2 regions of the Pseudoalteromonas sp. NGC95 genome follow, and region 2 is predicted to be linked to the other one. Evidence: predicted binding sites of a transcription regulator. Region 2 holds the regulator's gene; the other holds the start of a gene.
The links. Region 2 encodes FliA, which starts transcription of late flagellar genes. Its sites were predicted from a motif close to CTAAAGNTNNNNNNNNNNNNGCCGATA; they were not measured.

Region 1: the regulator FliA is predicted to act here: its motif matches at 2,244-2,270, upstream of I6E70_RS19475 (DUF5610 domain-containing protein).

Annotation. Positions count from the first base shown of each region.
Region 1 covers NZ_JADYWR010000035.1:676-4,103, forward strand. Annotated here, with positions in the region: gene I6E70_RS19465 (RNA recognition motif domain-containing protein) at 1-246, shown strand, start outside; gene murI (glutamate racemase) at 209-1,009, opposite strand; gene I6E70_RS19475 (DUF5610 domain-containing protein) at 1,075-2,214, opposite strand; gene trmA (tRNA (uridine(54)-C5)-methyltransferase TrmA) at 2,377-3,428, shown strand, end outside.
Region 2 covers NZ_JADYWR010000005.1:192,171-195,598, reverse strand. Annotated here, with positions in the region: gene flhF (flagellar biosynthesis protein FlhF) at 1-300, shown strand, start outside; gene I6E70_RS06825 (MinD/ParA family ATP-binding protein) at 293-1,153, shown strand; gene I6E70_RS06820 (RNA polymerase sigma factor FliA) at 1,180-1,890, shown strand; gene cheY (chemotaxis response regulator CheY) at 1,931-2,314, shown strand; gene I6E70_RS06810 (protein phosphatase CheZ) at 2,332-3,105, shown strand; gene I6E70_RS06805 (chemotaxis protein CheA) at 3,121-3,428, shown strand, end outside.

The DNA.
Region 1 (3,428 bases), on a different contig from region 2:
GGTGTGGTTCGTGCATTATTTGAAGAACAAGGCAAAGTATTCAATGTTCGTTTATTAAAGGATAAGAATACTGGCAAGCGTCGTGGCTTTGGTTTTGTTGAAATGGCGCAAGCTGATGCAGACAATGCAATTGCTAACTTGAACGATAGCGAGTTCCAACAACGTACTTTAAAGGTACGTGAAGCAAAACAAAAACAAGAAGATGATTCTAATGCTCTACGTACTGAGACGGATCAGTCAGTGTAACTAGCTTTACCGCTAGCTTATTGCTAAACACATCAGCCGTTGCATAATATTGCAGCGGCTTTTTTATGTCTGTTAGTTTATTCACACACAAGTTAAGTTGGTTAAGTAGGTAGTTGACTCTGTTTGCTATCGCTACACCTGAATCAAGTAATTTTACATTCCCTTCAAAATACTGACTAATAGGCTCTGCTAATATTGGAAAGTGCGTACATCCTAATACAAGTACATCTATAGTTTTATCTATATGTAGGTCATCAAGCACTTGATGCAACTTGTTTGTATCCAAAGACTCTGTAAAAAAGTATTGCTCAGCTAAAGTTACTAACTCCACACTGCTATATAGATTAACGATTACATTACGTGCATGCTCAGTAATTAATGTTTTAGTGTATGAACTGGCGACCGTTGCCGGTGTGGCTAATAAGCCAATATGATTTGAACGTGTTAACTCTGCTGCAGGTTTTATTGCTGGCACAACACCTACTATAGGAATATCTGTCATTTGGCGAACAGCGCTAAGTGCAGATGTAGAAGCGGTATTACACGCTATTACAATTAAATCAACGTTAAGCGTATTAGCTTTGATGAAATGAATAAGTGAGCATAATCGGTTAATGATGGTTTTTTGGGATTGAGCACCATAAGGTAGTAATGCATTATCCATAAAATAACTGTACTGAGCATTAGGGATACTTTTCTTTATATGCTCAAGTACAGTAGTTCCACCAATACCTGAATCAAAAACCATTATATGCGCTGACAAACTACCGTTCCCACTTTACTTTAAGAACGGCAGTTTGCCATGAGGTATTTATAAAAGAAAGTAGTTTAACTTTGCGTGGTTTCTAAATCAGCAAGCCTGTCGGCTGCCGAATTTAACTGATTAAGGTTTTCGAACATAGACTTTGTGTAATCTACTAACTTATCTATTTGCTCCTGATCTTGATTTAACCATTGGAGAATGCCAGCTAGCTGATTTTGTAATCCAAGCTCACCCGCTTTTTCAAAAGCATTTTTAAGGTCGTCATTAAAAGGAGCTAAACCCTCCGCTACTTGTTTTTCTGGTGCTGGTCTATATTCTTCATAGCTTTTAACTGTTGCTATTGTTTTTGTTTGGCGTAAATCCATAGAAAAAGCCACCAGCTGATCGCTGTCTAAACTCAGCTCTTGTGCTTGTTCAAATGCTTCATCTAAATCACCACCAAAAAAGGTTTTACTTAAATCTTGTAAGTCTTCCATCATTACATTAATAGCTTCTTGCTCTTGCTCATTTAAGTCACCATTAACCGACATCGAAAATGATACCTGTCGAGATTGCGATGATGAGCTTGCAAACGACTCGCCATTATTGTTTTGCTGATAGCCACTTGCCGACTGAGATTCAAATGCATCTGCAAAGCTAATACTTACCTCGTCACCTTCTGCGGTGGTAAATTTATACTCTGCATTACTCGTCATACTAACATATTGAGCCTGGCTTATATTTACGCTGGCTGGTTGTGGGTTAAATAACGACTCTTCAAACTTATCGAGCCCATAGTAAATTCCCTCTTTGGACTTATTAATCCCCTCTTCCATGTCATCATTAAATACGCCTGTACCTTTGAGTTCATCAACAGCGTCGTCAATCCCTATTTGGACTCCTTTGCGCGCGTCGCCTAACATATCTTTGAGCTTTTCGTCATCAGCGCCGTTAGCTTTTGCTTTATTAACAGCACTACTTACAAAATCGAGTACGTTTTTTACTATTTCATCAAAATCAAATAGTGGTTTATCTGCTTTTTTTTCTGCGATAGGCAATCCAAGCTGCTCAGCCATTTTATCGCCAAGCACCTTTGCAGCCAACTCTCGGCCTCGTTGTTGATAGCTATCTTGAGGAGACGTAATTGTAGGTTGCTGTATATCAGCTTTATTATTGAATTTATTGATGTTGTTGTTTGGCGTAAAGCCATAATTACCTATTTTCATGATTCGTCTCCTAAGCGTGCGTAGTTTATTATCGGCTGTAACAATAAAAACTAAAGTACAATGTTCAATAAAACAGCATAAATGCTAGCCAAAACTAGACAAATACGCAGCGCTCCCTACAATAGCGCCGATAAACAGATCTTAGATAAGGTAGTAGCGTTAATGGCAGTTATTAAAATAGATACCACACAGTACCAAGCGCAGTTAAGTGAAAAAGAGCAGCGTATTAGTGCGCAGTTTCAACGTTTTGGTGTGGAGCAACTAGAAGTATTTAGCTCAGAGCCAACTAACTACCGCCAACGTGCTGAATTTAGAGTATGGCACGACGGTGACGATCTGTTTCACATTATGTTTGATCAACAAACAAAAGAAAAAATCCGTGTTGATACATTTGATCCAGCAGCGCCTCTAGTAGGTGAAATAATGCAGGTGATGATTGAAAATCTTAAGCCTTGTGAAATATTACGCCGTAAGTTATTTCAAATCGATTACCTATCAACGCTAAGCGGTGAAATTTTAGTAAGCTTGCTTTATCACAAACCACTGGATGATGAATGGTTAAGTGAAATTAAAGCACTGAAAGAAAAGCTTAGCAGTAAATACAAAATTGACTTTATAGGCCGAGCTCGCAAACAAAAAGAAGTACTAGGTGATGACTTTGTAACTGAACGTTTAACAGTTAATGGTCAAGAGCTTATATACCAACAAGTAGAAAATAGCTTTACTCAGCCTAATGCAAAAGTAAATATTAATATGCTGGAGTGGGCACAAGATTTATGTAAACCACTTAAAAATGATTTACTAGAACTGTATTGTGGTAACGGTAACTTTTCAATTGCATTAGCGGGCTGTTTTAATAAAGTATTAGCAACAGAAATATCAAAATCATCTGTTCACTCTGCTCAATACAACATTGCTAAAAACAACGTAGAGAACTTAGATATTATTCGTATGTCGAGTGAAGAGTTTACTCAAGCAATGAATGGCGAGCGTACTTTCTCTCGTTTAGATGGTATTGACCTTAAAAGCTATGACTGCCAAACCATATTAGTTGATCCACCACGCGCGGGCATGGATGAATTAACGTGTGACTTAGTGGCTAATTACGAAAACATAATTTATATATCGTGTAATCCTGAAACCCTTGAGCGTGACCTTGATCACTTAACACGTACGCATAACGTTAAGCGCTTTGCTATATTTGATCAGTTCCC
Region 2 (3,428 bases):
ACGGCACAAATTAATGTATTACAAGAAACAGTACGTCACTTTAAAAAAGTACAGTTAAGTGGTTGTATTTTCACTAAGTTAGATGAATCATTAAGTTTGGGTGAGATTATTAGTATTGCGATTCAAAATCGCCTTCCAATAGGGTATCTTACTAACGGTCAACGAGTGCCAGAAGATATTCGTGTTGCAAATGCTGAAAAACTAGTGAAAAAGGCTGAGCAGTTATATTTAAAAAGAACAAAAGCACAACATTCAAGGCACCAAGCAGTGGCGCCAAGTACAGTAGGGATGTATGATTAACACAGTATTAGATCAAGCAAGCGGCCTGCGCAAAATGAGTCAAAACAATAACAACGGCGTAAAAGTTATCGCTGTAACCGGTGGTAAAGGTGGGGTGGGGAAAACAAATGTTTCTCTAAATACCGCTATTGCACTAGGGCAACAAGGTAATAGAGTATTAGTGCTGGATGCTGACTTAGGTTTAGCAAACTGTGATGTGATGCTTGGTTTACGTGTAGAGCGCAATTTATCACACGTTTTGTCAGGTGAATGTGAGCTTGACGAGATTTTAGTTGAAGGGCCTGCTGGTATTAAAATTGTACCCGCTACATCGGGCTCGCAAAGTATGGTTGAATTATCGCCATCTGAGCATGCCGGGCTAATTCGTGCATTTAGCGAATTGAATACCGAATTTGATATTTTAATTGTAGATACAGCCGCTGGTATTTCAGACATGGTGCTAAGCTTCTCACGAGCAGCACAAGATGTAATGGTTGTTGTGTGCGATGAACCAACATCAATAACCGATGCTTACGCACTTATTAAAGTATTAAGCCGCGAGCACGGTGTTTACAAGTTCAAAATTGTTGCCAATATGGTCCGCAGCATGCGTGAAGGCACTGAATTGTTTGCAAAACTATCTAAAGTTACCGATCGCTTTTTAGATGTTTCAATGGAGCTAGTAGCAACGGTTCCTTATGACGAAAATATGCGTAAAGCAACACGTCGCCAAAAGGTGATTGTTGAGCTCTTTCCAAGTTCGCCAGCCGCTCTCGCGTTTAAAGCGCTGGCGACAAAAGCAGTTAAATGGCCAATACCAAATCAACCATCTGGGCATTTAGAGTTTTTCATTGAGAAACTAGTAAACGGCTAATTATGACAACATTGGTGAATAGAGCTATGGGATATCAATCAACACAAAACTTAAATGTGATTGTTGAGAAACATGCATCGCTTGTTAAAAAAGTGGCATGTCATCTAATTGCTCGATTACCACCTAGCGTTCAGCTTGATGATTTAATTCAATCAGGAATGATAGGTTTAATAGAAGCTTCAAAAAACTTTGATGCAACAAAAGGCGCAAGCTTTGAAACCTTCGCCGGTATTCGTATTCGCGGGGCTATGCTTGATGAAATGCGCCGTGGTGATTGGGCTCCTCGTTCAGTACACCGTAAAAGCCGACAAGTTGCAGAAGCAATTACTGGGCTCGAAAGCAGTCTGAATCGCGAACCAACAGATACAGAAGTTGCTGAAAAACTTGAAATTTCACTCAATGAGTACCATCATATTTTAAATGATGTTAATACCAGTAAAGTATTAGGCATAGAAGACCTTGGTGTAGATGAGGATGTTATTACTCCCGTAGGCCAAGATTTAGCGCTAGACAAACCTTTTAATAATGTTAAAAATGATCGGTTTAATGAGTCTTTGCTAAATGCAATAAAGTCATTACCAGAGCGTGATGCAATGGTACTTTCTTTATACTATAACGATGAAATGAATTTAAAAGAAATAGGACATATACTCGATGTAAGCGAATCGCGTGTAAGTCAGATACATGGTCAGGCGATGATTAAGCTTAAAGCTAAAATCAATGACTGGATAAACTAGTAGTAAGTAAACTAAGGTTAATACCTCACTGGGGGATGTTTTGGATAAAAACATGAAAATTCTTGTAGTTGATGATTTTTCAACGATGAGACGAATTATAAAAAACCTATTACGTGACTTAGGTTTCACTAATGTTCAAGAAGCTGATGACGGGTCTACAGCTTTGCCTATGTTACAAAATCAAGTATTTGATTTTGTGGTTACAGATTGGAATATGCCGGGAATGCAAGGTATTGACCTTTTAAGAGCAATTCGTGCAGATGATAAGTTAAAACATATCCCTGTATTGATGGTAACGGCAGAAGCTAAAAAAGAACAAATAATTGCTGCAGCGCAAGCTGGCGTTAATGGTTATATTGTTAAGCCATTTACAGCTGGAACATTAAAAACTAAATTAGAAAAAGTATTTGAACGCTTAGGCTAATGATGGGGGAGAGGCTTATGTCAGCACCAGCTGCGCCTCAAATAACGTTAGAACAAGCTCGTCAACTCGTCATTTATTTAGAAAACGATGAGCAAGATAAAGCTAATCAGTTGATTTTAGAGACAGCTTCGCAAGAGCAGTCTAAATTATTTGCTGAAGTTGGGAAGTTGACTCGTCAACTGCACGAAGCACTTAAAAGCTTTGAGCTTGATACTCGCTTAACTAACATAACGACAGATGCGATTCCAGATGCTAAAAAGCGGCTTAATTATGTTATAGAAATGACAGAAAATGCGGCTAATAAAACAATGGATGCTGTTGAGGCTAGTTTACCTATAGCTCAGCAACTTGCAGATGAAATATCTCATATCAAACCGACATGGGATCGTTTAATGAGCCGGGAAATTGAGCTTGGTGAGTTTAAACAACTTTGCCATAGTATCGATAAGTTTATGAATAACTCTCATCATAAAACGGATGAGCTTCAAAGCTTAATGACAAATGTACTAATGGCTCAAGACTATCAAGACTTAACAGGTCAAGTTATTCGCCGTGTTATAGAACTTGTTAGAGAAGTAGAAGAAAGCTTACTTCATCTTTTAACAGCGTTTGCTGAACAAGATGACAGTGACAACACAGCGAATAAAGTAGAACAACAAAAAATAAAAGAACCAGTTGCCACACAAACTTTAGCAGGTCCTGAAGGCCCTATTATTGATAAAGAATCGCGTAATGATGTTGTGTCTGATCAAGATGAAGTCGATGATCTTTTATCAAGTTTGGGCTTCTAAGAGGAGAGTAACTGCATGTTTGAAGTCGATGAAGATATTTTACAAGACTTTCTTGTAGAGGCAGGAGAAATCCTAGAGCTTTTATCTGAACAGTTAGTTGAACTGGAAAATAATCCAGAAGATACCGAGTTACTAAATGCCATATTTAGAGGCTTTCACACTGTAAAAGGTGGTGCAGGCTTTTTAGCTATGACAGAACTTGTTGATGCTTGCCACGGCGCTGAAAACGTATTTGATTTACTACGTCAAGGCGTGCGAACGGTCAATTCAGAGTTAATGGATGTTATTTTACAAGCGCTCGACACCATTAATGAAATGTTCGC